One region of the Vibrio mytili genome, then DNA from elsewhere that is predicted to be linked to it. Evidence: predicted binding sites of a transcription regulator. Region 1 holds the regulator's gene; each other region holds the start of a gene.

What was found. Region 1 encodes MetJ, which represses methionine synthesis genes. Its sites were predicted from a motif close to TTAGACNTNTANANGTCTAA; they were not measured.
Region 2: metN (methionine ABC transporter ATP-binding protein MetN) is a predicted target of MetJ. The motif match lies at 5,618-5,637, and genes of this name have one in related genera.
Region 3: metK (methionine adenosyltransferase) is a predicted target of MetJ. The motif match lies at 1,721-1,740, and genes of this name have one in related genera.

The regions. Positions count from the first base shown of each region.
Region 1 covers NZ_CP110481.1:2,629,105-2,636,597, reverse strand. The annotation lists gene fusA (elongation factor G) at 1-367, shown strand, start outside; gene tuf (elongation factor Tu) at 521-1,705, shown strand; gene ONE56_RS12110 ((2Fe-2S)-binding protein) at 2,042-2,227, shown strand; gene bfr (bacterioferritin) at 2,325-2,801, shown strand; gene ONE56_RS12100 (malic enzyme-like NAD(P)-binding protein) at 2,992-4,269, shown strand; gene metJ (met regulon transcriptional regulator MetJ) at 4,389-4,706, opposite strand; gene ONE56_RS12090 (O-succinylhomoserine (thiol)-lyase) at 4,932-6,095, shown strand; gene ONE56_RS12085 (bifunctional aspartate kinase/homoserine dehydrogenase II) at 6,108-7,493, shown strand, end outside.
Region 2 covers NZ_CP110481.1:699,483-706,975, reverse strand. The annotation lists gene ONE56_RS03225 (YitT family protein) at 1-348, shown strand, start outside; gene treC (alpha,alpha-phosphotrehalase) at 444-2,129, opposite strand; gene treB (PTS trehalose transporter subunit IIBC) at 2,221-3,645, opposite strand; gene treR (trehalose operon repressor TreR) at 3,822-4,769, opposite strand; gene gmhB (D-glycero-beta-D-manno-heptose 1,7-bisphosphate 7-phosphatase) at 4,871-5,422, opposite strand; gene metN (methionine ABC transporter ATP-binding protein MetN) at 5,765-6,799, shown strand; gene ONE56_RS03195 (methionine ABC transporter permease) at 6,789-7,466, shown strand.
Region 3 covers NZ_CP110481.1:2,423,427-2,430,919, reverse strand. The annotation lists gene ONE56_RS11120 (DUF2189 domain-containing protein) at 1-121, opposite strand, end outside; gene metK (methionine adenosyltransferase) at 459-1,613, opposite strand; gene tkt (transketolase) at 1,958-3,952, shown strand; gene epd (erythrose-4-phosphate dehydrogenase) at 4,105-5,145, shown strand; gene ONE56_RS11100 (phosphoglycerate kinase) at 5,308-6,468, shown strand; gene fbaA (class II fructose-bisphosphate aldolase) at 6,624-7,493, shown strand, end outside.

The sequences.
Region 1 (7,493 bases):
CGATGTAGACTCAAGTGAGATGGCGTTTAAGATCGCTGGCTCAATGGCGTTCAAGAAAGGTGCACTAGAAGCTCAACCTGTGATTCTAGAGCCAATGATGAATGTCGAAGTAACCACTCCGGAAGATTGGATGGGTGACGTTGTTGGTGACCTAAACCGTCGTCGCGGTATCATTGAAGGTATGGACGAAGGTGTGGCTGGTCTGAAGATCATCCGTGCTCAAGTGCCACTATCTGAGATGTTTGGTTACGCAACTGACTTACGTTCTGCAACTCAAGGCCGTGCGTCTTACTCTATGGAGTTTCACGAGTACGCTGAAGTGCCGAAAAACTTCGCAGATAAAATTATTGCAGAGCGTGGTTACTAATTGACGATTGAATTGCAAAAAGTTTACGACTTTTTGCGAGATCATACCGTCCAAATATTGCGCTAACGGGCGTTGGCGCATAAAATAACAATTTCTGGCGCGTCGTCGATCAATAATGATCACGGCGAATCATAACTAGGAAGGAACACGATCGTGTCTAAAGAAAAATTTGAACGTACGAAACCGCACGTTAACGTTGGTACTATCGGCCACGTTGACCACGGTAAAACAACTCTAACTGCTGCAATCTGTACTACTCTAGCTAAAGTGTACGGCGGTGTTGCAAAAGACTTTGCTTCTATCGATAACGCTCCAGAAGAGCGTGAGCGCGGTATCACAATCGCAACTTCTCACGTTGAGTACGATACTCCATCTCGTCACTACGCACACGTTGACTGTCCAGGACACGCGGACTACGTTAAGAACATGATCACTGGTGCTGCACAGATGGACGGTGGTATCCTAGTTGTTGCTGCGACAGATGGCCCAATGCCACAAACTCGTGAGCACATCCTACTAGGCCGTCAGGTTGGTATCCCATACATCATCGTATTCATGAACAAATGTGACATGGTTGATGATGAAGAACTACTAGAACTAGTAGAAATGGAAGTTCGTGAACTTCTTTCTGAATACGACTTCCCAGGTGATGACCTACCAGTTATCCAAGGTTCTGCACTAGGCGCACTAAACGGCGAAGAGCAGTGGGAAGCGAAAATTGTTGAACTAGCTGAAGCTCTAGATACTTACATCCCAGAGCCAGAGCGTGCAGTTGATCAACCATTCCTGATGCCAATCGAAGACGTATTCTCAATCCAAGGTCGTGGTACAGTAGTAACTGGCCGTATCGAGCGTGGTATCCTATCAGTAGGTGATGAAGTAGCAATCGTAGGTATCAAAGATACTACAACGACTACATGTACTGGTGTTGAGATGTTCCGTAAGCTTCTAGACGAAGGTCGTGCGGGTGAGAACGTTGGTGCACTTCTACGTGGTACTAAGCGTGATGAAGTTGAACGTGGTCAAGTACTAGCGAAGCCTGGTTCAATCACTCCACACACTAAGTTCGAATCAGAAGTATACGTACTGTCTAAAGATGAAGGTGGTCGTCACACTCCATTCTTCAAAGGCTACCGTCCACAATTCTACTTCCGTACAACTGACGTAACTGGTGACATCCAGCTACCAGACGGTGTAGAAATGGTAATGCCTGGTGACAACGTACAGATGACTGTTGAGCTAATCGCACCAATCGCAATGGACGAAGGTCTACGTTTCGCGATCCGTGAAGGTGGCCGTACAGTAGGTGCTGGTGTTGTTGCTAAGATCTTCGACTAATTCATAGCGAATTAAACGAAGTCTGCACTCTTCTTTATGAAGAAAGCACACATTAGAAAGGGAAGCTTAGGCTTCCCTTTTTTGTATCTTCTGTTTAACGGTTTTATTTTGTTATAAGCAAAAATAAAGAGCGTGAAATGTTTGTTTTATAAAACAATCTATTAATAGCCTTTTCCTCACCTCATTGACTCTCTTATTTCTAAGTGATTGATCATTCTCTGTCGATTAAAAATTAATATAACTAAATGTTCTTACTTGATCTTGCAATACGACTGGTAACGAGAACTATTCCTGTTTATATTGTGTGTCAACGTTCAATCTTATGGGGTTTGGGTTATGTTTGTATGTCTTTGTCATGGTGTTTCTGACAAGAAGATTAAGAAGCTAGCGATAGATGAAGGCATCACGGATATTCGAGGAATAAAGCGATGTACTGCGCTGGGTAGTCAGTGTGGTAAGTGCATTAAACAAGCCAAAGAAATTTTAGCTGAACACAGCATCGAACTAAAACAAGCCAGCTGAGTAACGTAACAATAAGGTACTATCACGGCTGCGCCTTTTGACACCTTCTCATTTGCTTCTACATTTATATGAAGTCCAAAAGAGGAGGCAGTTGCCCATGAAAGGCGATCCAATCATTATTCAACATCTTAACAAAGTGCTCGGTAACGAGCTCGTCGCGATAAACCAGTATTTTCTTCATGCCCGTATGTATAAAGATTGGGGTTTAAAGCACCTTGCGGACAAGGAGTATCATGAGTCGATAGATGAAATGAAACACGCTGATCACCTCATCGAACGCATTCTTTTTTTAGAGGGGTTACCTAACCTGCAAGATCTCGGCAAGCTGATGATTGGAGAAGACACCAAAGAGATGTTGGAGTGTGATTTGAAGTTAGAGATGGCGGCGATTCCGGATCTCAAAGATGCCATCGCTTACTCTGAAGATATTCGGGATTATGTATCACGTGATTTATTTCAAACGATTCTTGCAGACGAAGAAGAACATGTCGATTGGCTTGAAACTCAATTGGGCTTAATTCAAATGACGGGGATCGAAAACTATCTACAAGCACAATACGTTGACGAAGAATAACCTCGAGTCTTTGGGCTAGATTGAAATACATACGAAAGGTTTCAGAAATACTTGACGTAACTCGTTGGGTGTTTCTGATTTGAGTGTCAAAAGTTTATTAATTTTACCTACAATCTTATCTTTGAAGATTTATCGCTATCTTATAGAATTCATTTCCCCCTTACCCTAAAAAGAAAAAAGAGAACCCTCCATGTCCGAAGACAATAGCCCCGCATTAACATCAGAAGAACAACAACGCCAAGACGCGCTGGATTACCATGCATACCCGACCCCAGGGAAAATTGCTGTCGAGCTGACTAAACCCGCCGAGACAGCCGGTGATCTTGCGTTGGCTTATAGTCCTGGAGTCGCAGAGCCAGTACGAGAAATCGCACAAAACCCTGAGAATGTCTATAAGTACACTGCGAAAGGTAATATGGTTGCCGTGATTTCTAATGGTACAGCAATTCTTGGACTGGGCAATCTTGGCCCACTGGCTTCCAAGCCAGTGATGGAAGGTAAAGCTTTATTGTTTAAACGTTTTGCGGGTTTAGATTCGATTGATATCGAAGTGAAACACCGTACGACGGACGAATTTGTGAATACCGTTGCGAGTATCGCGGATACTTTTGGTGGTATCAATCTAGAAGACATTAAAGCACCGGACTGTTTTGAGATTGAAAAGCGCCTTATAGAGCGTTGTGACGTGCCTGTATTTCATGATGATCAACATGGCACGGCCATTGTTACTGCAGCAGGTATGCTGAATGCGATCGAGTTACAAGGAAAGAAATTAGAAGATTCCGTGATCGTTTGCTTGGGAGCTGGGGCAGCGGCAGTCGCTTGTATGGAGCTGTTGATTAAATGTGGCGCGATGCGTGAAAAAATCTACATGCTCGACCGTAAAGGCGTCATTCACACGCGACGTGATGACTTAAATGAATATAAACAGCTATTTGCCAACAACACGGATAAGCGTACGTTAGAAGATGTTATCGAAGGTGCAGATTTGTTCTTAGGCGTATCTGGACCTAACTTGTTACCAGCGGATGCCCTTAAGTTGATGGCGGATAAGCCGATTGTCTTTGCTTGTTCAAACCCAGATCCTGAAATTAAGCCGGAGCTTGCTCATGAAGTGCGTGGTGACTTGATTATGGGTACTGGACGTAGTGATTACCCTAACCAAGTCAACAATGTACTGTGCTTCCCGTTTATTTTCCGTGGTGCTTTGGACGTCCGTGCAAGTGAAATCAATGATGAAATGAAGTTAGCGGCGGTCGAAGCGATTCGTCAATTAGCCAAAGAGCCAGTACCAGACTCAGTGCTCAAAGCCGCGGGGGTCGACAAACTGGTATTTGGCTCAGATTACATCATTCCTAAACCAATGGATGCTCGACTGTTGCCGCGTGTGGCTAAAGCTGTTGCTCAAGCCGCGGTGGATTCTGGGGTAGCTCGTATTGAAATGCCAGAAAATTACATGGCAGAGTAACTATCCTTGATAAATTGATGTACAAAAAATGGGACACCGCGGTGTCCCATTTTTTATGTCATTCTTTCAGCACTATCAACGAAATCATCATGTTTGGATTCAGTTGGCTCTCAAATTACTCAGTCGTCAAATGACTCAAATTCTATCCCCATTTCTGTCATTAGCGCTTTTACTTCTGCTGGGATATCGTCTGGGCGATCTTTACGAAGGTCTTCATCGGTTGGAAGTGGCTGACCTGTATACGCATGGAGGAATGCTTCGCAGAGCAATTCGCTATTCGTCGCATGGCGTAAGTTATTGATCTGACGGCGGGTGCGCTCATCAGTTAGCACTTTTAACACTTTTAGCGGGATAGACACAGTAATTTTTTTTACTTGCTCGCTTTTCTTTCCATGCTCAGCATAAGGGCTAATGTATTCGCCATTCCAGTCAGCCATTGCGTACCTTCGTTTTAATAATCGATTAAAAATAATAGAGGAGCTGATTTTAGCTGCATTTACTGCCATAAGCAAAGACATATAGACGTCTAGAAGTGTTGACGTCCTATTTTTTGACGAGTAAAGTGAGAGGATAGTAAGGAAAGCGTATCATTTGGTTATATTCGATTAGTTAGATATAGCGCATTCCTATGCATAAGTCATCACCTGTGAAAGGATATCTCCATGAGCACCCGAAAGCCGTCGACCATTGCTGTACGCACTGGTATCGAATCTGACAGCCAATATCGTGCTGTTGTTCCACCAATCTACCTCTCGACGAATTACGGCTTCCCCGCATTTGGTGAAGTACCAAAGTATGATTACACCCGCTCTGGGAACCCGAACCGTGGTTTGCTGGAAACGGCTCTGTCTGAATTAGAGTCGGGTAAAGGAGCAGTGATCACCAATTGTGGTACATCTGCTTTGAATTTATGGGTTTCAGCCTTTGTTGGCCCTGATGATCTTATTGTTGCGCCGAATGATTGCTATGGCGGCACTTACCGGTTGTTTAATACTCGTGCTAACAAAGGCGATTTCAACGTGTTGTTTGTCGATCAAACGGACGAACAAGCACTTGATGCTGCACTGCAGCAAAAACCTAAGCTTATTTTGTTAGAAACACCATCGAACCCATTGGTTCGCGTGGTTGATATTGCTTTAGTCTGCGAAAAAGCCAAACAAGTTGGAGCCTTAGTCGCGGTTGATAATACGTTTTTGACTCCTGTGTACCAGAAGCCGTTAGAGCTCGGCGCCGACTTTGTCATCCACTCTACAACAAAATACATCAACGGCCACTCGGATGTGATTGGTGGGGTGATCATTACTAAAACGCAAGAGCATGCAGAGGAATTAGCGTGGTGGGGGAACTGTATTGGTGCTACGGGGACACCATTCGATAGTTATATGACCCTTAGAGGATTACGTACACTGGGCGCTCGTATGCGAGTGCACGAAGAGAGCTCTCAGCAAATCCTTGATTACTTGCAAAAACAGGCATTAGTGGCAAAAATTTATCACCCAAGCTTGCCGGATCACCCGGGCCATGAAATTGCCAAGAAGCAGCAATCAGGTTTCGGCTCTATGTTGAGCTTTGAGTTTGGCGGTTCGTTTGAGCAACTCAAAGTTTTTGTTAAAGAGCTACAATTATTCTCTCTTGCTGAGTCACTTGGTGGTGTTGAGAGTTTAATTTGTCATCCTGCGTCAATGACACACCGTGCAATGGGTGAAGCCGCTCTGGAAGAAGCCGGTGTATCTCAGCAACTACTGCGACTCTCTGTCGGACTTGAAGACGCGCAAGATCTGATTAACGATTTAGAACAAGCCTTCAATAAAGCGTTACAACCTTAGGAGACGACATTCATGACCGTACAACGTCAGCTACACAAGTTTGGCGGTAGCAGCCTTGCCGATCCGGAATGCTATCTGCGTGTAGTCGGGATTCTTAGAGAATATTCAGCAGAAAACGATCTGGTTGTGGTCTCAGCAGCAGGAAAAACCACCAATCGATTGATCGAGTTCTTAGACGGTTTAAACAAAGATGGTCGTATAGCGCATGAAGCGCTTCAAGCCCTCAGACAGTTCCAAACCGGATTAATTGAGTCACTACTTGAGGGTGAGGTCCAAACTCAGTTATTGGCATTACTTCAAGATGAATTCAGTACTTTGGCAGAGTTAACTGCGCCATTGACTGCTGCAGAGCAAGCTGCGGTGTTGGGGCACGGAGAGGTGTGGTCTTCTCGCTTATTGGCCGCGTTATTGTCTCAGCATCAATTGCCAGCAGTCGCGCAAGATGCGCGCGCATTCTTACGTGCCGAAACGGGTACGCAACCTGAAGTGGATCGTGCCAGCTCTTACCCATTGCTCAAAGAGGCCTTGGCTCAGCATAGTCAAAAACGAGTTATTATCACCGGCTTTATGGCGCAAAATGATGCAGGCGAAACGGTTCTGCTTGGTCGTAATGGGTCCGATTACTCGGCGACCGTCATTGGTGCTTTAGCGGAAGTGACGACCGTCACTATATGGAGTGACGTGGCAGGGGTATATAGTGCTGATCCTCGATTGGTCGCAGATGCGTGCTTGTTACCATTGCTACGATTAGATGAAGCAAGTGAGCTTGCTCGCTTGGCCGCTCCTGTTTTGCACAGTCGAACCCTTCAACCCGTGGCTCAGAGCACCATGGATCTGAACCTGAAGTGTAGTTATCAACCAGAATCTGGCTCGACACGTATTGAGCGAGTGTTAGCCTCTGGACGCGGGGCCAAGATCATTACCTCTTTGGATGAAGTGCTGTTGGTGCAGCTGTCGTTTGTTCAAGGCCACGATTTTGAAAAGACGCAAAGTCATGTGCTTAGTGCTTTGCAGCGTGCTCAATTAGAACCTTTGGCTTTTGAAGCGCAATCAGATCAACACACATTACGCCTAGCGTACACCGCAGAAATCGCCGGTGGTGCGTTAAAGTACCTACAAGAATTGGCCATTGAAGCTGAAATTAAGTTGAAGGAAGGTTACTCCTTAGTCGCTGCGGTTGGCGCTGGTGTGACGAAGAATGCTAATCACTGTTTTGGTTTTTATCAGAAATTGAAGCATGCACCGATAGAGTTTATATCTGAGACCGAATCGGGTCTTAGTCTGGTTGCGGTATTGCGCCGTGCAGATACCGAACCGTTAGTTCACTCTATCCATAGTCAGTTATTCCAAGCCCAAAAGCGAGTTGCCGTCGCACTGTGTGGTAAGGGCAATATTGGT
Region 2 (7,493 bases), 1.0 Mb from region 1:
GTTTCAGTTTTTGCCGATCATCTTTATTTACTGATTTCGCTTGAGTCGGTCAACGACGTCTATTGTGCCGTGGCAGGGGGGATTTTAATGGGACTCGGGATGCTGATCTTATTCAGACACCGCTCCAGCCTCGGTGGCTTTAATGTCCTGTGTTTATTTATTCAAGACAAATTTGGGATATCTGTAGGTAAAAGCCAGATGGCGATAGATGTGTGCATTGTATTAGGTTCCATGTTCTTTGTTTCGCCGTGGATTATTGCTCTGTCTGCTTTAGGGGCATTCGCTCTTAACCTTGTGTTAGCGATGAACCACAAACCACACCGCTATTCTGTAACCTACGGTTCATAAATAACACTCCTTCACACATAAATTAAAAAGGCTTTGGGGAGCACACCAAAGCCTTCATCTCGAACATCAATCCTGGGGGCTGTTGGCGCCCGAGTTTATTCTTCTATCAATAAAATACGAGTTTCGTAAGGTCGTAACACTTGATGATTTGACGCAACCGCGCTCGCTGAGTTTTGATAGTTAGATAGCAAGTTTTTCGCTTTATTCATATCAAAACGGTCTGGCAGTACGCATTCCACCTCTTCACCGTAATAGTTATTAATACACAGCAGCGTTTGTTGGTCGTTTTGGCGAGCGTAAGCAAAAATGCGCTGATGCTCTGGGAGTAAATCTTCATAACGACCATCAGTAATGACAGGCACTTGTTTGCGCAGTTCTATCAAACGTTTGTAGAAGTAAAACACCGAATTCAATTCGGCAACCGCCGCGTCAGCGTTGATATCGGAGTAGTTTTGTGCGATTTCAAGCCAGGGTTTACCTTCTGTAAACCCTGCGTTTTTTTGGCTGTTCCATTGCATTGGCGTACGCGAGTTATCGCGTGACTTTTGCGCCAAAATCGCCATCATGTCCTCGTGCGCGACACCATCTCGGTTGACCATGATGTCGTACATGTTCGTACTTTCAACATCGCGGTATTGACAAAGGTCGGTGTAACCCGGGTTAGTCATACCAATCTCTTCACCTTGATAGATGTACGGTGTACCTTGCATCATATGTACCGATGCTGCCAACATCTTCGCAGACTCCACACGGTATTGTTGATCATCGCCCAGTCGACTAACGACGCGTGGCTGGTCATGATTACACCAGAACAACGCCCCCCATCCTTTACCATTCAATCCGGTTTGCCAATGATTAAAGATTTGCTTTAACTGAATGAAATCAAACGGTGCTTTCGTCCATTTATCACCATTTGGATAATCCACTTTCAGGTGATGGAAGTTGAACACCATAGACAGCTCTTTTCCGTCTAATGAAGAGTATTGCTGGCAGTGCTCAAGCGTGGTGGAAGACATTTCACCCACCGTTACGCTGCCATACTTTTGAAACACCGCGTCACTAATTTCTTGCAGGTATTCGTGTACACGAGGACCGTCAGTATAGAAACGACGGCCATCACCACGGTGATCATTAGGGAAATCTTGCTGCTTTGAAATCAGATTGATAACGTCTAGGCGGAAACCATCGACGCCCTTCTCAGCCCAAAATCTGATCACATCTTTAACTTCCTCGCGCACTGCTGGGTTTTCCCAGTTCAAATCCGCTTGTTCTTGAGCAAAAAGGTGTAAATAGTACTGGCCTGTCATTTGATCCAGCTCCCACGCACTGCCACCAAACTTCGATTGCCAATTATTAGGTTCCGCGCCATTGACCGGATCTTTCCAGATGTAATAATCGCGATATGGACTGTTTTTGTCGCCCAGTGCAGATTGGAACCAGTGATGCTCAGTTGACGTGTGGTTGACAACGATGTCCATGATGATACGAATGCCTAGCAGATGCGCTTCTGCCAGCAAGGTATCAAAATCATCCATAGTGCCGAATTCTGGATTGATCGCGTAGTAATCGGAAATATCGTAACCGTTATCAACCATCGGAGATTGATACACCGGAGTTAGCCAAATCGCATCCACTCCCAAATGCTTTAGATAATCCAGCTTAGAAATGATCCCTTTAATGTCGCCCGTGCCTTTACTGCCGCTGTCACAAAAGCTTTTTGGGTAAATTTGGTAGATGGTTGCGGTTTTCCACCAGCTTCCATCTTGCTTGGTCATAGCCATGTCTAACACTCACTTACCAATTAAAATTTTAAAAAGAAAAAACAAATAAAAGAGATAGAGGAAGGCAGCCAAGTGACTGCCTTAAATCGAATTACGCGCTGGCCGCTTCAAGCTCACCTTTTGCCTGAGCACGCTTATAAAGAATTAACGTTAGTGCAGCAGGCACCACCATCGCAACAAGCATCGCTAGAGAAAAAATGCCCCAAAACTGTGGCTGGATAGACAAAATACCCGGCAAACCGCCCACACCAATACCGTTCGCCATCACTCCCGCACTACCACAGATTGCAGCAGCACAAGCACTACCAATCATTGCGCTTATCATCGGGAACTTGTATTTCAGGTTGATGCCGTACATGGCAGGCTCTGTCACACCAAGATAGGCAGAGATTGCGGCTGGCACTGAAATTTCACGTTCATCTTGCTTTCTACTAATGATAATGATGCCAACCACTGCCGATGCTTGAGCAATGTTTGATAACGCAATCAAAGGCCAAATCGGCGTGCCACCAAGCTCTTGCATCAACTGCAAGTCCACGGCGTTTGTCGTGTGGTGGATACCTGTAATCACCAGCGGTGCATACAAGAACCCAAAGATGGTTGAACCGATCATCGCAAAGTCACCCGTCATGGCGGCTTTCGCTGCGAAGGCGACACCATCACCTAGCATGCGGCCGAATGGACCAATGATTGAATGCGCTAAAATGACAGCAACAATAAGGGAAACAAATGGCACCACAACGAGGTACAAATAAGAAGGAATGATGCGTTTTAAGCGTGTTTCAATAAACGCTAATGCCATACCTGCTAACATCGCCGGAATGACCTGTGCTTGGTAGCCGACCTTCTCTATCACAAACAACCCAAAGTCCCACACTTCCGGAACTTGCTTACCAATTAAGTACGCATTCATTAACTGCGGCGAAACCAACGTGACACCGAGCGTGATCCCTAGTATCGGTGTACCACCGAGCTTTTTCACCGTTGACCAGCACACACCAACGGGGAGGAAGAAGAAAATCGCCTCGCCGATTAACCATAAGAATGAATGGACGGTCGCCCAAAACTGACTGATTTCGGTAAGCGTTTGGCCATCAAACATTTTGATGTCGCCTATTACGTTACGGAAACCAAGAATCAAACCACCAGTAATGATCGCAGGCAGCAATGGGACAAAAATTTCTGCAAGATGGGAAATACCACGCTCTATGATATTCATATTTTGACGAGCCGCGTTCTTAGCTTCGTCTTTGCTGGCTTCGCTTTTACCCGTCAGTTCAATCAGCATTTTATAGACATCATCGACTTCAGTGCCGATAACCACTTGGAACTGACCAGCGTTAGTGAAGCAACCTTTCACCATACTCAACGCTTCCAACTGTTTTGTGTCCGCTTTGTCGGTATCGTTTAGAACAAAACGCAAGCGAGTTAAACAGTGGCTGACACTGGCAATGTTGTCCGGCCCACCGACCAACTCAACAAGACGCTCCACGTCTTTACGCGCAATCTTACTCATAACTTTGTCCACCTTGGATTAGATACATTGAATTCATCTTTTTATTGTTATTAATGGGAACATTCCCACTCGATAATTTTAATAGTGCCACTCGAAGAATAAAAACAAAATGGGAACAGTCCCATTAATTGAGAATGATCACAGTCTAATTTTAGATCAGAACGTTGGAGACGAGATTAACGACAGATAGGTTGTTGTGTGAAATGAACGACCTTATCATAGCCATTCAATTGATTAATAAGCATTTTTGCAGATTTCTCTCCTGCAAGAGAGTAACCTGGGTCAACACTAAAAACATTGGGAAATAGGAAAGAAAGCAACTCGTTGCCACCCACACCGGTCACGACCACGTCTTCACGACCTAGCTCTTGAAGACGTTTGAGGACACCCAACGCAATAGTATCACTCGCGCAAACAATAGCTTGAGTATCCGGTGCTAATACGTTCTCGACCAATCGATAAGCACTTTCATGGCTTAGCTTACCAGTTTGAAAACAAGGGGTAAGCTGCTTGCGCTGGCACCAAGCCTTGTAGGCATTTAAACGAATTAGACCTGTGGTCTTGTCCTCTGGGTCAACCCCCATGTAGGCAATTCGAGACAACGATTGATTTTCAAGATGAGACAACGCCATCTCTATCACACCTTGATTATCATAGTTAATCGAAGACACCTCATCGGTATCCATCGCAATCACCACGATACGATTCCCCCATTCAGCTAGGGCTTGTTCATCGCATCCGGTAAAACCAAATACGATAACACCATCAACATTGCGACGCTTGAGTACGCTTAAGTGCTCGTTGGTTTTATCACGATCAAACTGGCTCTCCATGATCACGACATCGTATCCCGCCGAATACAACGCATTGAGCATGGTACCAACAGCACGGTTTTCCGACGGCGAATCGAGGCGAGAGATAATTACACCGATAACTTTTTGGCTCCCCCCCCGCATGGATTGCGCTGACTTGGATGGTACATAGCCTGACTCACGAATGATTTGCTCAACCTTCTCTCGCGTTTGTGGTTTTACTTTTGGATCATTGGTGAGAACACGACTTACCGTCGATTTACCGACGCCAGCCAGTTTAGCGATATCGAGTATGGTGAGTTTTTTGCTCATAGGTGACTGAATTAAGATAGTGGATAATTAGATGGTTGAACTTTAACAGCAATAAAGTAAAAGAGAAGCAAACGCTTCTCTAGCATATGAAATGGTACAAACTATCTGTTTAGATAAGCGGGTACGTCTGCAACGCTATCAAGTACAACCGTTGCAAGCGCTTCCCCTTGTTCTGTGATTGGTTTGCCAGTACGAACCAAGATTTTTGTTCCCACGCCAGCGGCCTCGGCAGCCATCATGTCTTCGGCTTTGTCACCGATCATAACCGACTTTGCCATATCAATTTTCAAGAAATCACGAGCTGAAATAAACATGCCTGGCTTTGGCTTACGGCAGTCACAATCTTGCTTGTACTCACCAATGCCATGCTCAGGATGGTGTGGACAGTAATAGATACCATCAAACTCAACACCATGATCGACAAAGTTCCAGTCCATCCACTGAGTCAAAGACAAGAAACGATCTTCACTGAACTTACCGCGTGCAATACCTGATTGGTTAGTTACCAGCACCAACAGGTAGCCCTGCTCTTTCAGCGCTTTTGTTGCTTCAAACACACCTTCGATGTACTCAAAATCATGCTCATCGTGAACATAGCCGTGGTCAACGTTAATTACGCCATCACGATCAATAAAAACAGCGGGTTTTGCCAAAACGTATTTCTCTATTTACTCAGTTTTATCCGATTATTACATACCTTATAAACTTCAACACTATCTAATTCAGCGTCTTTCCAAGCAAAATTTACGCTGCATCCGCAAAGAATCGTTGCATCATGGGCGTTGCCGTTGGTTCTCTTTACCTGGAGCGAAGGTCACCTCATTTTCAGTAAATTACACCCACTAGTTTTAGACGTCTAGACGTAAAAATACCTATTGACTTCGATCAAGTTAACCCATAGCATCTACTAAAAATTGAGATAGAGCTCAAAATTTAGTTCTGTCAAAAGCCGTTTTTGACAATGAAGTTCCCCATATCTCTGTGCAGGTTGAAACATGATAGAAATAAAAGAAGTCAACAAAGTGTTCTATCAAGGCAGTAAAGAAATTCTTGCCCTGAAAGACATTAACCTACATATCGCCAAGGGCACCATCTTTGGAGTCATCGGCTCTTCAGGTGCCGGTAAAAGTACACTGATCCGTTGTGTGAATATGTTGGAAGCACCGACTTCTGGCTCTATCATTGTCGATGGTATAGACCTAACTCAATTAAGTAAAAAGCAGTTGGTAGAAACACGCCGCAACATTGGCATGATCTTTCAACATTTTAACCTGCTGTCATCGCGAACCGTATTTGACAATGTCGCGCTTCCACTAGAGCTCGCAGGGAAAGAGAAAGCACAAGTCAGTGAGAAAGTGACCGAGCTGCTTAAGTTAGTCGGCTTAGAAGACAAACATGAGAGCTACCCTTCAAACTTGAGTGGTGGTCAAAAACAACGTGTCGCAATCGCTCGAGCATTAGCGTCTGACCCAAGCGTGCTACTTTGTGATGAAGCCACCAGCGCACTTGACCCCGCGACAACTCAATCGATTCTTGAGCTGTTAAAAAAAATAAACCGTCAGCTTAACATCACCATCTTGCTGATCACTCATGAAATGGAAGTGGTAAAAAGCATCTGTCACGAAGTAGCGATCATTGGTGGTGGCGAATTAGTAGAGAAAGGTACGGTTGGCGACATTTTCGCTCATCCAAAAACAGAACTTGCCCACGAATTTATTCGCTCGACTTTAGATCTATCGATTCCTGAAGATTATCAAGCACGGCTGCAATCGCAGCGTGTTCAAGGCAGCCATCCACTGGTTCGTCTTGAGTTTACTGGCGCAACGGTGGATGCTCCGCTGATGTCACAAATTTCACGCAAGTACAATATAGACGTCAGTATCCTGAGCTCTGATCTTGATTATGCCGGTGGCGTTAAATTCGGCATGATGGTCGCAGAGTTATTTGGTAATGAAGAAAACGACAACGCAGCGATTGAGTACCTGCGTGATCACAACGTGAAAGTAGAGGTGCTTGGTTATGTCCTTTAATACGATTTCTGAATGGCTAAGTCTCAATAGCACGCTTCTTCTTGGCGCGACATGGGAAACCCTTTATATGGTCGCGGTTGCGGGTATTGTTGGTTTTGCTGTCGGTATTCCTTTAGGTGTGATTCTGCATATCACCAAAAAAGGTGGGCTGTTAGAAAACACCAGACTCAATGGTTCATTAGGTGCCATCGTCAACATCGGCCGCTCAGTTCCATTCCTTGTTTTGATGGTAGCCATTATTCCGGTGACGAAAATGTTGGTTGGTACCTTTATTGGTACCACTGCTGCTATCGTACCATTAACCATTGGTGCCATTCCTTTTGTCGCGCGTCTTATTGAAGGTGCGTTGTTGGAAGTGCCTTCTGGATTGGTGGAAGCTGCACAATCTATGGGCGCAACGCCAACACAAATCATTACAAAAGTCCTGCTACCTGAAGCAATGCCGACTATTGTTAACTCAGTGACGATAACACTCGTTACTCTGGTGAGCTATTCCGCAATGGCTGGTACAGTCGGTGGTGGTGGCTTAGGCGACGTAGCCATTCGATATGGTTTCCACCGCTACGATGTCACCATCATGGCCGTTACCGTTGTGATGCTCATTGTTCTAGTACAAATCATTCAATCAATCGGTGACGCAGTGGTACGCCGCGTAGACCACAGATAAGCATTTAATTTAAATAATTATAAGGAG
Region 3 (7,493 bases), 210 kb from region 1:
CTAGCCAATGGAATGGGGCACTCAAGTTCACCGTATTACACGGAATGGTTCGAGCGTATTCGTTATCCGGGACTTCCTTTCGTTTACCGTGGAAGTCGGATGGATTGACGGTTCGAGGCATAACTCCTCCTTGGTTTATTCCTACGTATTTCGTAAACATCGACTAACCCAGATGGGTTTAATCTCATTAAAGATGGATGTCTGACTAACGTTTTCCCCACAATATTGTTATCGTCGCTTTTACACTTGATCGTCGCGACACTAGCTCGCATCCAGTTTGTTTGGTTAATATTGTTTTAACACTATTTTAACTATTGGCTGAGTTGAGGCAATTTACAACTATTTGTTGGAAATTTGTTCGTTTGAGTTTGAAATGATAAAGAGATAGGAAGATGGAGAGTGACAAAAGAAAAGCCCTCGCATTAGGCGAGGGCTTGGAGCGTTATCAACGAGCTTGATTACTTGATGCCAGCGAAATCGCGAAGAAGTGCTGCTTTATCAGTCGCTTCCCATGGGAACTCTTCGCGCCCGAAGTGACCATATGCTGCTGTCTTTTTGTAGATAGGTTGAAGAAGGTTCAACATTTCTTGCAAGCCGTATGGACGTAGATCGAAGAACTGGCGTACGGCCTCGATGATGATGTCGTGAGATACTTTCTCTGTACCGAACGTTTCCACCATGATTGATGTTGGATCAGCAACACCGATCGCGTAAGAAAGTTGGATTTCACAACGATCAGCAAGACCTGCTGCAACGATGTTTTTCGCTACGTAACGTGCTGCGTATGCCGCAGAGCGGTCTACTTTTGATGGATCTTTACCAGAGAACGCACCACCACCGTGACGAGCTGCGCCGCCGTAGGTGTCAACGATGATCTTACGACCAGTTAGACCACAGTCACCCATTGGACCACCGATTACGAAACGGCCTGTTGGGTTGATGAAGAAGTTAGTCTCTTTGTTGATCCACTCTGAAGGCAGTACTGGCTTGATGATCTCTTCCATTACCGCTTCACGCAGGTCTGAAGTCGAGATTGAATCACAGTGTTGAGTTGAGAGAACAACCGCATCAATACCAACGATGTTACCTTGGTCGTATTGGAATGTGACCTGAGATTTTGCATCAGGACGTAACCAAGGTAGGGTGCCGTTTTTACGAACTTCCGCTTGTTTTTGCACAAGGCGATGAGAGTAAGTAATTGGCGCTGGCATTAGGACTTCAGTTTCGTTACAAGCGTAACCAAACATGATGCCTTGGTCGCCTGCACCTTGTTCTTTAGGGTCAGCTTTATCAACACCTTGGTTGATATCTGGCGACTGTTTACCGATTGTGTTTAGTACCGCACAAGAGTCTGCATCAAACCCCATATCTGAATGTACGTAGCCGATTTCACGAACGGTTTCACGAGTTAACTCTTCGATGTCTACCCATGCTGAAGTCGTGATTTCACCACCTACCATAACCATACCGGTTTTAACGTAAGTCTCACATGCAACACGAGCCTTTGGATCTTGCTCTAGAATCGCGTCAAGAACCGCATCAGAAATCTGGTCTGCAATTTTATCTGGATGACCTTCTGATACTGACTCAGAAGTAAACAGGTGCTTAGCCATGTTAGCTCCACTCTATCTGGTTTAAAGCTGAAACATCATCAATGCTTCAACGAAAATAATACTTATAAGCCCAAACTTCATGAGAATGACTGGGCATATGCAGGTGTATCTACATCTAGACGGCTATTCTAAATTTGATTGGTCTAATTACAAGCTCTTTTTTGATTTTTGTTATAACCAAACGTTTGCTGCCATTCTTATTAAATTAAGCAACTTCCGTTAATTTGGTGCTCAAGCGACGATATTTGTGAAGTTTCTGCGAGGAAAACGTTTGCAGAGCCTACTGTGCTTTGAGAGAATTATGTTCTATTTTATCGTTTCGCTTAATGTACTCAGGAGCAGACATGTCGTCTCGTAAACATCTCGCCAATGCAATCCGTGCTCTAAGCATGGATGGTGTTCAACAAGCTAACTCAGGCCATCCAGGCGCACCAATGGGTATGGCTGATATCGCTGAAGTTCTTTGGCGTTCTCACCTAAACCATAATCCCGCTAATCCAGAATGGGCGGATCGCGACCGTTTTGTATTATCTAACGGTCATGGTTCAATGCTGATTTACTCTTTGCTTCACCTTTCTGGTTATGAGCTGTCTATCGACGATCTGAAAAGCTTCCGTCAACTGCACTCAAAAACGCCAGGCCACCCAGAATATGGCTATGCGCCAGGTATTGAAACCACTACAGGTCCATTAGGTCAGGGCATCACAAACGCGGTTGGTATGGCATTAGCTGAAAAAGCGCTTGCCGCTCAGTTTAACAAAGAAGACCACGACATCGTTGATCACTTTACTTATGTGTTCCTCGGTGACGGCTGTTTGATGGAAGGCATTTCGCATGAAGCATGTTCTCTGGCGGGTACTTTAGGTCTAGGTAAACTGATCGCATTCTGGGACGATAATGGCATCTCTATCGATGGTCATGTTGATGGTTGGTTCTCTGATGATACACCTAAGCGTTTTGAAGCGTATGGCTGGCATGTTATCCCTGCAGTAGACGGTCACGACTCTGATGCGATTAACTCTGCAATTGAAGCCGCAAAAGCAGACCCACGTCCAACGCTGATCTGTACTAAAACCATTATCGGTTTTGGTTCTCCTAACAAGTCTGGTTCACACGATTGTCATGGTGCGCCACTTGGCCACGATGAAATCAAAGAAGCACGTGAGTACCTTGGTTGGGATTACGCGCCGTTTGAAGTTCCTTCTGACGTATATGCGCAGTGGGATGCAAAAGAAGCAGGCGCAGCGAAAGAAGCCGCGTGGAACGAGAAATTTGACGCTTACGCTGCGGCTTATCCTGCGGAAGCTGCTGAACTTAAGCGTCGTTTAAATGGTGAGCTACCTGCACAGTGGGAAGAAAAAGCAAGCCAAATCATTGCTGACCTTCAAGCAAACCCTGCGAATATTGCCTCACGTAAAGCGTCTCAAAATGCACTAGAAGCATTTGGCGCCATCATGCCTGAGTTCATGGGCGGCTCTGCTGACTTAGCGCCTTCTAACCTCACTATGTGGTCTGGCTCGAAATCGTTAGAAGCCGGAGATTTTTCTGGTAACTACATCCACTACGGTGTACGTGAATTCGGTATGACTGCGATCATGAACGGTATCGCATTGCACGGTGGTTTTGTTCCTTACGGCGCAACATTCCTAATGTTCATGGAGTACGCACGTAACGCAATGCGTATGGCGGCTCTGATGAAAATTCAGAACATCCAAGTCTACACGCACGACTCTATCGGCCTTGGCGAAGATGGTCCAACTCACCAACCGGTTGAGCAAATGGCTTCTCTACGTCTTACGCCAAATATGAGCACTTGGCGTCCATGTGACCAGGTTGAGTCTGCAGTGGCTTGGAAACTGGCTATCGAACGTAAAGATGCGCCAACCGCGCTTATCTTCTCTCGTCAGAACCTAGCACAACAAGAGCGTACCGCTGAGCAAGTTGCTGATATCGCAAAAGGGGCTTACATCCTGAAAGATTGCGAAGGCAAACCAGAGCTTATCCTGATTGCAACAGGCTCTGAAGTTGAACTTGCAGTAGAAGCGGCTGCGCAGCTATCGGCAGAAGGTAAGAAAGTACGTGTTGTATCAATGCCATCAACCGATGCGTTCGATAAGCAAGACGCCGCTTACCGTGAAGCAGTACTTCCGTCAGACGTTACAGCACGCATCGCTATCGAAGCAGGTATTGCAGACTTCTGGTACAAGTATGTTGGCTTTGACGGCCGTATCATCGGTATGACAACCTTCGGTGAATCTGCTCCAGCAGGCGAACTATTCAAGATGTTTGGTTTCACGACTGACAATGTTGTAAACACAGCCAAAGAACTTCTGGCATAATTTTTAGCGTGATAAAAACGCAATGAAAAAACCGAGCACATGTGCTCGGTTTTTTGTGTTTGAAGAGAAGGTAAACGTCACTTACTTAATGCGTTTTCGTTTCTCATCGGGTACTATTTGTGACACGAAATTTCTGCTAGAGCGAAGGATAAATGCTAAAGGTTGCGATCAATGGATTTGGACGTATAGGTCGTAATGTTCTGCGAGCTGTATATGAGAGCGGGAAGCATCAGCAAATAAAGGTTGTCGCGGTAAACGAGTTGGCTCAGCCCGAGGCCATGGTCCATTTACTTCAATACGACACCAGTCATGGTCGTTTTGGCAAGAAAGTCACCCATGACCAAGAGCATTTACATATTCACCATGGCTGCTCAAAGCAGAACTCGGGTGAATATGATTCTATTCGAATTCTTCATCTCGCTGAAATTGAACTACTTCCATGGCGAGATCTTGACGTAGACATTGTATTGGATTGTACCGGCGTCTACGGTTCAAAATCTGACGGGCTTGCTCACATAGCTGCAGGTGCTAAAAAAGTACTATTTTCTCACCCAGCTTCTGCCGATATCGATAACACCATTATCTATGGTGTGAACCACGATACACTCAAAGCTGAACACAAAGTGGTTTCAAATGGTTCTTGTACGACCAACTGCATTGTTCCTATTATTAAGGTTTTGGATGAAGCTTTCGGGATTGAATCTGGCACGATAACAACCATTCACTCTTCCATGAATGATCAACAAGTCATTGATGCTTACCACAGTGATCTGCGGCGAACTCGGGCCGCAAGCCAGTCAATTATTCCAGTTGACACCAAGTTGCATAAAGGAATTGAAAGAATCTTCCCGAAATTTTCCAACAAATTTGAAGCGATTTCTGTCCGAGTACCGACAGTTAACGTGACTGCAATGGATTTAAGCGTCACAATAAGTACAAATGTGAAAGTTAATGACGTAAATCAAACCATTGTTAAGGCATCTCAGTGTACATTACGTGACATTGTTGACTATACTGAATCGCCACTCGTTTCCATAGACTTCAACCACGATCCTCATAGTGCGATTGTTGATGGAACCCAAACCAGAGTGAGTAACGGGCAATTGGTAAAAATGCTTGTTTGGTGTGATAACGAATGGGGCTTTGCTAACCGGATGCTGGATACCGCATTAGCAATGGACGCTTTTTCATAAGCTTTGCGTCATGATGAAAAAGTGATGGAGAATTTTTATTTTAAGGCTTGAAATAAATCAGATGTATCTCCATATCAATAACCAGTTTAACGAATTAACAGGCTTGGCAGGGTTGCCGAGTTTTCAAAAACTTTAATTATTAAATATTTGAGAGGACAAATCATGTCTGTGATCAAGATGACTGACCTGGATCTTGCGGGTAAACGTGTATTCATCCGTGCTGACCTAAACGTGCCAGTTAAAGACGGCAAAGTAACTTCAGATGCACGTATCCTTGCATCTCTTCCTACTATCAAGCACTGCCTAGAAGCTGGCGCTAAAGTAATGGTTACTTCTCACCTAGGTCGTCCAACTGAAGGTGAATACGCTGAAGAGTTCTCTCTACAACCTGTTGTTAACTACCTAAACGACGCACTAGATTGCGAAGTTAAGCTAGCAAAAGATTACCTAGATGGCCTTGAGCTAAATGCTGGTGAGCTTGTTGTTCTTGAAAACGTTCGCTTTAACAAAGGCGAAAAGAAAAACGAAGAAGAGCTATCTAAGAAATACGCAGCACTATGTGATGTATTCGTAATGGATGCATTCGGTACTGCTCACCGTGCACAAGCCTCTACTCACGGTGTAGGCATGCACGCGCCTGTTGCGTGTGCTGGTCCTCTACTAGCAAATGAACTAGAAGCACTAGGTAAAGCAATGGACAAGCCAGCTCGTCCAATGGTTGCTATCGTAGGCGGTTCAAAAGTTTCTACTAAACTGACTGTTCTTGAATCTCTATCTAAAATCGCTGACCAACTTGTTGTTGGTGGTGGTATCGCCAACACATTCATTGCGGCTGCTGGCCACAACGTTGGTAAATCTCTATACGAAGCAGACCTAGTTGATACAGCGAAGAAGCTTATGGACGAGTGTGCAATTCCTGTTGCGACTGACGTTGCATGTGCAAAAGCATTCGACGAGAACGCTGAAGCTGAAATCAAAGACGTTTCTGAAGTACAAGACGACGACATGATCTTCGACCTTGGTCCAGATTCAACAGCAGCATTGGCTGAAATTCTTAAGAACGCTAAGACTATCCTATGGAACGGTCCTGTAGGCGTGTTCGAATTCAAGAACTTCGAAGCGGGTACTAAAGGAATTTCTGAAGCTATTGCTGCTTCTGAAGGTTTCTCTGTTGCTGGTGGCGGTGACACGCTAGCTGCTATCGATAAATTCGGCATCAAAGCAGACGTATCTTACATCTCAACTGGTGGCGGTGCTTTCCTTGAGTTTGTAGAAGGTAAAGTACTTCCAGCTGTAGAAATGCTAGAAGCACGCGCTAAATAATTAATAGAAAGCGGGGGAATGATTCACCCGCTTTCTTGTTTGCTGCAACGCATAAGGAACTCTGCTAGAATAGCCTTAGTTGTGAGCAAACGTTTGCAAGATTTTCAACTTAACAAGTTTTGTTTAAAAAACGACAGATAAATAGGATTACATCCATGTCTAAGATCTTCGACTTCGTAAAACCAGGTGTTATCTCTGGCGATGACGTTCAGAAAGTATTTGAAGTTGCAAAAGAAAACAACTTCGCACTTCCAGCGGTAAACGTTGTAGGTACTGATTCTGTAAACGCAGTACTTGAAGCAGCAGCAAAAGTGAAAGCTCCAGTTGTTGTTCAGTTCTCTAACGGCGGTGCTGCTTTCTTCGCTGGTAAAGGCGTTAAACTTGAAGGTCAAGGTCCTCAAATCCTTGGTGCTGTAGCTGGTGCGAAATACGTTCATACTGTAGCTGAAGCTTACGGTGTGCCAGTAATTCTTCATACTGACCACGCAGCTAAGAAACTTCTTCCATGGATTGACGGTCTTCTAGATGCTGGTGAAGCACACTTTGCTGAAACTGGTAAGCCTCTATTCTCTTCTCACATGATCGACCTTTCTGAAGAGTCTCTAGAAGAGAACATCGAAATCTGTGCTAAATACCTAGAGCGTATGGCTAAGATGAACATGACTCTAGAGATCGAACTAGGTTGTACTGGCGGTGAAGAAGATGGCGTTGACAACTCTGATATGGACGCGTCTGAGCTATACACTTCTCCAGAAGACGTTGCATACGCTTACGAAAAACTAAGCGCAGTTAGCCCGCGTTTCACTATCGCAGCATCTTTCGGTAACGTACACGGTGTTTACAAGCCAGGTAACGTTGTTCTAACTCCAACTATCCTGCGTGACTCTCAAGCGTACGTTTCTGAGAAGTTCGGTCTTCCTGCTAACTCTCTAAACTTCGTATTCCACGGTGGTTCAGGTTCTTCTCAAGAAGAAATCCAAGAGTCTATCGGTTACGGTGTTATCAAAATGAACATCGATACTGAT